Regions from separate parts of the Streptomyces parvus genome, predicted to be linked through region 1. Evidence: riboswitches for the same ligand, from Rfam matches in the RefSeq annotation. Region 1 holds a riboswitch; each other region holds the start of a gene.

Region 1 (3,262 bases):
GCCAGGGTGAGGAGGACCGCCGTGCCCGCGACCAGGGTGGTCGCGGGGAGCGCGAGCATGTCCCAGCGGGCGGCGCCGAGGCCGCCGAGGGTCCAGTAGAGGACTTCCTGGAGGTGGTCGGCGCGGGCGGAGGTGACCAGGATCAGGCTGGTCAGGGCGGAGAGGACGTAGGAGACGGCGACGCCGGCGAGGACGAGGCGGTTGGTCGTGATGCCGCCCCCGCCGCGCGCCAGGGTGTAGACGAGCAGCAGGGAGAGCAGGGCGCCGGCGAAGGCGGCGGCGGGGATCGTGACGGTGGTGGCGAGCGACGCGCCGATACCGAGGACGATGACCAGGACCGCGCCCGTGGAGGCTCCGGAGGAGACGCCGAGGAGGAACGGGTCGGCGAGCTGGTTGCGTACGAGGGCCTGGAGGACGGTGCCGATGACGGCGAGTCCGGCGCCGACGAGGATGCCGAGCAGGACCCGGGGCAGCCGCACGTCCAGGACGATCGTGCGGAACGGGCTCGCCTCCGCCCGCCCGGTCAGGATGTCGAGTACCTGGCCGGGCGGGATGCGGACGGAGCCGAGGGCGAGGGCGGCCAGCACGGTCACGGCCAGGAGCGCGGCGAGGCCGCCGAGCACCAGGACGTAACCGAGCGGCCGCCGCGGGGCGGAGGCGCGGCAGGTCACGGGGTGGTGGCCGCCTTGCCCGCCTCCGGGTGGAGCTGGGCCGCGAGCTTGTCGACGGCGGCGGGGACGCGGACGCCGAGTACCGCGTCGGAGAGCGGCATGACGGCGAAGCGCTGGTTCTTGACGGCGGGGACGCCGGCGAGGGCCGGGTCGGTGAGGAGGCGCTTCTTCTTCTGTTCGACGGTGGTGGCCCCGTAGTCGTAGATCACGATGACTTCGGGCCTGCGGTCGACGACGTTCTCCCAGGAGGCGTCGCCGAAGGGCTTGTCGAGGTCGGCGAAGACGTTGGTGCCGCCGGCCCGTTCGATCAGCTCGTTGCCGATGCCCTCGCCGCCCGCGGTGAAGGCGGTCTTGTCGCCGCTGTCGTAGACGAAGACGGAGAGGGGCTTCAGGCCGGCCAGCTTCTTCGCGGTGGCCGAGGTGTCGGCCTTGGCCTGGTCGATCCATGCCTCGGCGCGGTCGCTGACGCCGAAGGTGCGGCCGACCTCGCGGATCTCCTCGTAGAGGGTGTCCATGGGCTGGTCGTCCTTGGTGCAGCTCTCGGTGTTGAGGCGGGTCTCGATGCCGGCCTTCTTGAACGCCTCGCGGCCGCGGCCGTCACCGGCGGTGAAGGCGCTGGCGTAGCCGCCGTAGACGAAGTCGGGGTTCGCGGCGAGGACCTGCTCGTAGGAGGGGTACTCCTTGGCGAGGACGGGGACGGAGGCGTAGTCCTTCGCGTACTTCGGCAGGACCTGGTCGTCGAGGTAGGCGGTTCCGACGAGGGACTTCTCCAGGCCCAGTTCCAGCATGATCTCGGTGACGTGCTGGTTCATGGTGACCACGCGCTTCGGCGGGGCCTTGTACGTGGTGGTGACACCGCAGTTCTCGACGGTGTACGGGAATCCTTCGCTGGTGGCCGCGGCCTCGGGCTCGGCGTCGGCGTTCTCCGAGGCGGAGCAGGCGGTGAGGGCGAGCGGGAGCAGCACGGCGGCTATGAGCGCGGGGGTGCGCCAGGTCATGGCGGGGCCTCTCCGGGGGATTTCCGCGTCCCCTGGTCGATGCGAGAAGGCGGCCGGCCAGTTCCTGGCTTCCGGGCCGCCCTCCGGTGCGGTGCGTCCTGTCGGGGACGCGTCCGCGTGGGAGGGGGCCCGGTCACAGTGGCGGGACCGTGCCGGATTCGCACCGGCTTCCTGGTTCCTGCCGCCTTGATGGGTTCGGGTGCAGTGTGCCAGACCGGTTCGGCGGCTCCGCGCGGCACCTGGGGCTCAGTACGCGTCGACGACCTGGACGTCTTCCTCGGTGATCTCGCCGTCCACGATGCGGTACGAGCGGAACTGGAAGGGGCCCGAGCCGTCGGTGTCGGCGGTGGAGACCAGGACGTAGTGGGCGCCGGGCTCGTTGGCGTACGTGACGTCGGTGCGGGAGGGGTAGGCCTCGGTCGCCGTGTGCGAGTGGTAGACGATCACGGGTTCCTCGTCGCGGTCGTCCATCTCGCGGTAGAGCTTGAGGAGGTCGGCGGAGTCGAACTCGTAGAACGTGGGCGAGCGGGCGGCGTTGAGCATCGGGATGAAGCGCTCGGGGCGGTCCGTCCCGGCCGGGCCCGCGACCACTCCGCACGCCTCGTCGGGGTGGTCGGCGCGGGAGTGGGCGACGATCTGGTCGTAGAGCGTCTGGGTGATGGTCAGCATGGCGCCAGGATAAGCAGGCGGCCCCCCGCGTACCGGTGGGTGGTACGCGGAGGGCCGCATGCTGGACGCCGTCGGCCTTTGGGGCGGTCGGGGCGGTCCGGGAGGAGGGTGGTCGTGGGGCCCGCCCTCGGGGTCGGTGAGGCTCCCGGGGCGGGCCCCGGCCCTCCGGGTCAGCGGGTCTCGGTCGTGGCCTTCTCCGGCTCCGTGGCGCGCGACCGGAGCACCCGGTAGGAGACGAAGAGGATGAGCGCCCACAGGGGTGCGCAGTAGAGCGAGATCCGGGCGTCCTTGTCGATCGCCATCATCACGATGACCATGCCGATGAAGCAGAGCGCGAACCAGCTGGTGAACGGGGCGCCCGGGGCCTTGAACGAGGACTGCGGCAGGAGACCGGCGTCGGCCTTGCGGCGGTAGCGGATCTGGCTGACCAGGATCATGATCCAGGCCCACATGCCGGAGATGGTCGCGAAGGAGACGACGTAGTTGAACGCCTCGCCCGGCCACTGGTAGTTGATCCAGACGCCGACGAGCATCAGGGCGGCGGAGAACGTGGTCCCCACCAGCGGCAGGCCGTTCTTCGTCAGCTTGGTGAAGGCGCGGGGCCCCTGGCCGTTGAGGGCGAGGTCGCGGAGCATGCGGCCGGTGGAGTACATGCCGGAGTTGCAGGAGGAGAGCGCCGCGGTGAGGACGACGAAGTTGACGATGGCGGCGCCGACGCCGAGCCCCATCTCCTCGAAGGCCTTCACGAACGGGGAGACGCCGGGCTTGAAGGTGGACCACGGCACGACCGAGAGGATCATGATCAGCGCGCCGACGTAGAAGACGGCGATGCGCCACGGCACGGTGTTGATGGCCTTGGGCAGCACGGTCTCGGGGTCCTTGGACTCCCCGGCGGTGACGCCGACGAGTTCCACGGCGAGGAAG
Region 2 (3,262 bases), 1.1 Mb from region 1:
CGACCAGCGACTGGTCCTCTGCGCTCAGCAGCGCCGTCGTCCCGAAGAACGAGGCGAAGACCCCGCCGCGGTCGATGTCCCCGACGACCAGCACGGGGAAGCGGGCGGCGCGCGCGATCCCCATGTTCACGATGTCGGTGCGCCGGAGGTTGATCTCGGCGGGGGAGCCGGCCCCCTCGCAGATCACCGCGTCGTACGTCGACCGCAGCTCCTCCAGGCAGGCGGTCACCGTGCCGAGCAGCGCCTCCTGACGGCCTCCGTGGTACCCGCGGGCGCTCATCTCGCCGACCGGCTTCCCCATCAGGACGACCTGGCTGGACCGGTCGCTGCCGGGCTTCAGCAGCACCGGGTTCATCAGGGCCGTCGGCTCCACCCGGGCGGCCTGCGCCTGCATCGCCTGGGCCCGCCCGATCTCCGCACCCTCGCGGGTCACGAAGGAGTTGAGGGACATGTTCTGCGCCTTGAACGGCGCGACCTTCACGCCCCGGCGCACCAGCCAGCGGCAGATGCCCGCCGTGACGACGCTCTTGCCCGCGTCCGAGGTCGTTCCCGCGACCAGCAGCCCGCCGCCCCTCATGCCCGCCCCCGTTCCCGTACCGCACGCGACCGTGCCGTACTGCTCCCCGCTATACCGTTCCCTGCCGTACCGCTCATGCCCGACCCCGCTTCCGCCCCGCGACCGACCGCCGCGCGGCCAGGCGGCCCGCAGCCAACCGGCCCGCCACGCACACCCCCAGGGCCAGCGCGCTCACCCGGCGCGACAACCGCACCGCGCGCTCGATGTCCGCGCCCCGCACGTCCCGCCCGGCCGCCCCGTTCAGCACCGGCCGGTGCTCGACGCGCCCCGCGTACGCGAGCGTGCCGCCCAGCCTTACGCCGAGCGCCCCCGCGAACGCGGCCTCCACGGGTCCCGCGTTCGGACTCGGGTGGCGGTGCGCGTCCGCCCTCCAGGCGCGTACGGCCTCCGCGGGCCGCCCGCCGCCGACCACGGCCAGCGCGGCCGTCAGCCGGGCGCCCGGCCAGCCGGCCACGTCGTCCAGGCGGGCCGAGGCCCAGCCGTAGCGGCGGTGGCGGGGCGACTTGTGGCCGACCATCGCGTCCAGCGTGTTCACCGCCCGGAACCCGACCAGCCCCGGCACTCCGCCGATCGCCCCCCACACCAGCGCACCGACGACGGCGTCCGAGGTGTTCTCGGCGACCGACTCCACGACCGCGCGGGCGATCCCCGGCCCGTCCAGCGCGTGCGGATCGCGCCCGCACAGATGCGGCAGCCGCTCCCGGGCCACCTCCAGGTCCCCGGCGGCCAGCGCGCCCCCGATGGCGCGGGCCTCCCGGCCCAGCGACGTACCGCCGACGACGGACCAGACGGTGGCGGCGGTCAGCGTGACGGCGAGCGCGGGGCGTCCCCCTACGGCGCGGGCGGTCAGCGCGGCGGCCCCCACGGCGCCTCCGGCGCACACCAGGGTGTGCAGCGCGCCCCGGCCGCGGTCGTCGCGCCACAACAGGGACTCGACCCGCGCCGCGGCGCGGCCGAATCCGGCGACGGGGTGGCCCCGGCGGGGATCGCCGAGCAGCGCGTCGGCGATCAGCCCGGCCGTGGCGCCGTACGCGAAGACACGGTCGGCACGCACGGCTCAGCCCGTCGCGGAAAGAGGCGTTCCGACACGGAGGGGGACAGGAAGCGGCGCACGGCGGCCGGGCATGGCGTAGGTCCTCACTCAGGGTCCGCGCCCTGGTTCGACGTGACCGGCGACGAGAGTCTCCTGGCTCCCGGATCCGCAGTTCCCCCGGCCTTCCAGCCCGCGTACCGCGAGCCGTGACGTCCGGTGTGGGGGAGTGCTCCCCGGTGACAGTGGCGGGACCGCGCCGGATTCACACCGGCTTCCTCTGCTGTCGCCGTAAATGGCTCAGGCAGTCCACCACGCCCCGAGAACAGCCGTCAACTCGCTGTTGACCTGCGGGGCTCCACTGTGGGCGGACGCACATCGGGCCGGACACACGAGGGTGTGTCCGGCCCGGGGGAGTGCGGGGTACGGGGTCAGGCGACGATCAGATAGATCCCGTACGAGACCGCCGCCACGCAGAGCCCGAAGCAGGCGTACGCACCGGTGCGGGCCAGCGCGACCGATCCGCCGGAGGCGCTGCCTCCGGCCGTCGCGGACTGCTTGGAGAGGGCGACGATGCCCAGGGTGAAGAGGCCGACCAGCGCGACGGTGACCACGAGGCTGACACCGAAGACGGAGGCGAGAGCTGCCCAGTCGATTTTCATGCGGATCTTTCCTTACACCTTGGCCGGCGGCCGGGCCGGGTCGTCGGGAGCCGAGGCCGGGATGGTGGTGATGAGGTCGGCGGCCGGGACCCCGACGGGCGGCGGCTGGACCGCGGCGATGGCCGTGGTGACGATGCCCTGGGGCTCGTCGCCGTCCGCGTCGTTGACGTTGGTGTGGTCCACGGGCTGGCGGCGCGAGGCCAGCCAGATCGCGAAGGAGCCGCCGACGAGCAGGATCGCGGTGACGGCGATGCCCCACGTGCCCTGCTTGGTCAGGAACTCGGCGGCGGCGCCGACCAGACCCGCCGCCGGCAGCGTCAGACCCCAGGCGACGAACATCCGGGTGGCGGTGGACCAGCGGACCACGCCGCCCTTGCGGCCGAGGCCCGCGCCCATCACGGCGCCGGAGCAGGACTGCGTGGTGGAGAGCGAGAAGCCGAGGTGCGAGGAGGCCAGGATGACGGTCGCCGCACTGGTCTGGGCGGCGAAGCCCTGCGGCGGCCGGAGGTCGGTCAGGCCCTTGCCCATGGTGCGGATGATGCGCCAGCCACCGAGGTAGGTGCCGAGCGCGATGGCGACACCGGCGGAGACGATGACCCACAGCGGCGGGTTGGAACCGGGGGCCAGGACACCGCTGGTGACCAGGGCGAGGGTGATGATGCCCATCGTCTTCTGGGCGTCGTTGGTGCCGTGGGCGAGCGAGACGAGACCGGCGGAGGCGATCTGCCCGGCCCGGTAGCCCTTGGCGGTCGACTTCAGTTGGTTCGGGTCGGTGACGTTCCGGTTGATCCGGTACGTCAGCCGGGTGGCCAGCATCGCGGCGATGCCGGCGACCAGCGGGGCGGCGATCGCGGGGAGCAGCACCTTGGTGACGACGGTGCCGCCGTTGATCGAGGACCAGCCGGCCGACATGACCGCGGCGCCGATCAGACCGCCGAACAGGGCGTGGGAGGAGCTGGAAGGCAGCCCCAGCAGCCAGGTCAGCAGATTCCA
Region 3 (3,262 bases), 2.3 Mb from region 1:
CTCCACGAGACGCCGTACGTCGGGTCCAGGCTCGTCGCGCCGGCCTCGCTCTTCGCCACCAAGGAGGAGAAGGCCGAACTGGCCGCCGCCGGCGTCGGACCCGAGGGCGGCATCCGCAAGGAGCCGGCGGAGACGGGGAGCCGGACATGACGCTCGCGGACGTACGACGGGTGGCCGGACGGATCCGCTGGTACGTCCGTGAGCTGACCGGTGAGTCCGCGTACGACCGCTATGTGGCGCACGCCAGGACGCACGATCCGGACGCGCCGGTGATGACCCGTCGCGCCTTCGAACGCAGCCGCACGGACGCCCGCGAGGCGGATCCCCGCGAGGGCTTCCGCTGCTGCTGAGCCCGTCGGCCGAACCGGGGCCGCCGCATCCCGTCCAGGGGCGCGGCGGCCCCCTTCCGTGGACCCGCCCCGGGCGTGGCCGTGCGGGACGCCGAGCCCCTCACCGTACGAAAGGATGTGCCCATGACACCGCGCTCCCGGTCGCCCCGGCTCCGGCCCCTCCTTCTGACCACGGCGCTGGCCCTGGCCCTGGCGGCGACAGGCTGCGGCACCGAGCCGGCGCCCGGCTCGCAGACGGCGGCGGACAGGAGTTCCTCGGCCGGTGCGGCGCCCGGCCGGGCGGAGCTGGAGGCGCGGGCGCGGGCCGTGCAGACCGTCGCGGAGCATGTGTGGGTGACCGAGGCCGCGGGTTACGCCCTGGCCCGCCAGTCGGTCGGGGTGCTCGGCGAGGACGGGTTCGGCAGCGTCTACACCGACCCGGACGGCGGGCAGATCCGGCTGTCGGTGGAACGCCTCCCGCACGCCGGCGCCGACTGCACGGAGGGGCCCGCGTCGGGCAGCGGCCGGGAGCCCCTGGTGACCTGCGAGCGGGACGGCGAACAGTGGTACCGGGCCACGGAGTCGGGCCACGCGTACGCCCGGGAACAGGGCGACCTGGTCGTGACGTTGAGCGGAACACGCCAGGACGTGGACCGGGCGACGCTGCGGGCGGCAGCCCTGGCCGCCCACCGCGCCGACGACCACGAGCTGGACCAGGTACTGCCGCCGCCCGGCGAGGCCGCCGGTCAGCAGCCGGTCGAGCGGGGGGACCTGCCGCCGGTGGGCGACGGCGCCCCGAACAACGATGTGGGAGCGAGTGGCTGACATGGGAACCGACGCGGGAGCGAGCGGCTGATGGATCTGACGATCAGGGCGGCGGAGCCCGGCGAGTACGCCGTCCTCGGCGAGATCATCGCCGAGGCGTATCTCGGCGAGAGTCTGCTGGACGGCCCGCAGGACCCGTATCTGCTCAAGCTGCGGGCGGTCGGACAGCGCGCGGCCGAGGCCGAGGTCCTCGTCGCGCTCGACGCGGACGGGGCGGTGCTCGGCGGTGTGACGTATGCCGCACCGGGCACCCCGTGGCGCGACATCGCCGGTCCGGACGAGGCCGAATTCCGGATGCTGGCCGTGGCCCGCGAGGGGCGCGGACGGGGGGTGGGAGAGGCCCTCGTGCGGGCGTGCGTCGAGCGCGCACGGGCCACCGACGGCGTGCGGGCTCTGGTGCTGTCGACACAGCCGGCCATGCTCGCAGCCCAGAGGATCTACCGTCGGCTCGGCTTCGTACGGACCCCCGAACGGGACTGGGAACCGGTGCCGGGACTAGGGCTCATGACCTTCCGGCTGGAGCTGGAGGCTCCCTCCTGAGGGGCGCGCCGAATCGTCGCGACACAACATGTGGGGGCCGCTTCATCCGGCGGCCCCCACATGTATGCTCGACTTCGCTGTCGCCGCAGGGGAATCCGGTGCGAATCCGGAACTGTCCCGCAACGGTGTGATCAGTGCGCTTTTGCGCACCTTCAAGTCCGAAGACCTGCCGACAGCGCGTCCGGCTCGACCGAACCGGACGCCAGACGTCCGGGCCTCGCGGACAGGCCGGTGGACGCCGTCAGCAGTGCTGCCCCGCCCCGGGTTTCGCGCTGCCCGGCTCCCCCTCCTTCCGCCGGCCCCAGCCGAGCGAGGGAAAGCCCAGTGACCATCGCGCCCGCCGATCCGGTTTCAGCCACCGAATCCGCCGTGTCCGCAGCGTCCACCACGGCCGGGAAAGCCTCCGACGACGGACCCGGGACCGCCCTGCTGCGGACCCTGACCGACCTCACCGTCGATCTTCCCGACACCGACCCCGGCCGGGTCGCCGCCGCAGCCCTGCGCGGGCGCAACGCCCGCTCCGACGAGGCCGAGCTGCGCTCGCTGGCCACCGAGGCCGCCGCGGGGCTGATCTCCGAGGACCCGGCGTACTCCCGGCTGGCCGCCCGGCTGCTGACCCGCACGATCGCGGACGAGGCGGCGGGCCAGGGCGCCACGCACTTCTCCGCCTCGGTCGCCGTGGGCCACCGCGAGGGCCTGATCGCCGACCGCACCGCCGCCTTCGTCGAGCTGCACGCGAAGGCGCTGGACGAGCTGGTGGAGCGGACGCTGGCCGAGGGCGCGGACGACCGCTTCGGCTACTTCGGTCTCCGTACGCTGCACAGCCGCTACCTGCTGCGCCACCCGATCACCCGCCAGGTCATCGAGACCCCGCAGCACTTCATGCTGCGGGTGGCCGCGGGCCTCGCCGAGGACGAGTCGGCTCGGGCGCTGGACGAGGTCGCCGCGCTCTACGGGCTGATGAGCAAGCTGGACTACCTCCCCTCCTCACCCACCCTCTTCAACTCCGGTACGCGGCACCCGCAGATGTCCTCCTGCTATCTGCTGGACTCGCCGAAGGACGAGCTGGACTCGATCTACGACCGCTACCACCAGGTGGCGCGGCTCTCGAAGCACGCGGGCGGCATCGGCCTGTCGTACTCCCGCATCCGCGCCCGGGGTTCGCTGATCCGGGGCACCAACGGGCACTCCAACGGCATCGTGCCGTTCCTCAAGACGCTGGACGCCTCCGTGGCTGCGGTGAACCAGGGCGGCCGGCGCAAGGGCGCCGCGGCGGTCTACCTGGAGACCTGGCACGCGGACATCGAGGAGTTCCTGGAGCTCCGCGACAACACCGGTGAGGACCAGCGGCGTACGCACAACCTGAACCTGGCCCACTGGATCCCGGACGAGTTCATGCGCCGGGTCGACGCGGACACCGAGTGGTCGCTGTTCTCCCCGGCGGACGTGCCCGAGCTGGTCGACCTGTGGGGCGACGCGTTCGACGCCGCCTACCGCGCCGCCGAGGCCGAGGGCCTGGCCCGCAAGACGATGCCGGCGCGCGAGCTGTACGGCCGGATGATGCGGAC

Evidence for each region. Region 1 has a riboswitch for cobalamin ahead of RNL97_RS11820 (ABC transporter substrate-binding protein). Riboswitches for the same ligand answer to the same signal wherever they lie in the genome.
Region 2: it holds a riboswitch for cobalamin, as region 1 does, so the genes downstream of both, RNL97_RS06850 (cobalamin biosynthesis protein) here and RNL97_RS11820 (ABC transporter substrate-binding protein) in region 1, are expected to answer to the same signal.
Region 3: it holds a riboswitch for cobalamin, as region 1 does, so the genes downstream of both, RNL97_RS22515 (ribonucleoside-diphosphate reductase subunit alpha) here and RNL97_RS11820 (ABC transporter substrate-binding protein) in region 1, are expected to answer to the same signal.

The regions. Positions count from the first base shown of each region.
Region 1 covers NZ_CP135079.1:2,422,289-2,425,550, forward strand. The annotation lists gene RNL97_RS11815 (FecCD family ABC transporter permease) at 1-671, opposite strand, end outside; gene RNL97_RS11820 (ABC transporter substrate-binding protein) at 668-1,669, opposite strand; cobalamin riboswitch at 1,708-1,898, opposite strand; gene RNL97_RS11825 (M67 family metallopeptidase) at 1,916-2,338, opposite strand; gene RNL97_RS11830 (amino acid permease) at 2,509-3,262, opposite strand, start outside.
Region 2 covers NZ_CP135079.1:1,273,280-1,276,541, reverse strand. The annotation lists gene RNL97_RS06855 (cobyric acid synthase) at 1-577, opposite strand, end outside; gene RNL97_RS06850 (cobalamin biosynthesis protein) at 651-1,631, opposite strand; cobalamin riboswitch at 1,757-1,888, opposite strand; gene RNL97_RS06845 (hypothetical protein) at 2,039-2,269, opposite strand; gene RNL97_RS06840 (inorganic phosphate transporter) at 2,282-3,262, opposite strand, start outside.
Region 3 covers NZ_CP135079.1:4,738,145-4,741,406, reverse strand. The annotation lists gene RNL97_RS22535 (carbon starvation CstA family protein) at 1-150, shown strand, start outside; gene RNL97_RS22530 (YbdD/YjiX family protein) at 147-350, shown strand; gene RNL97_RS22525 (hypothetical protein) at 474-1,154, shown strand; gene RNL97_RS22520 (GNAT family N-acetyltransferase) at 1,185-1,694, shown strand; cobalamin riboswitch at 1,759-1,882, shown strand; gene RNL97_RS22515 (ribonucleoside-diphosphate reductase subunit alpha) at 2,019-3,262, shown strand, end outside.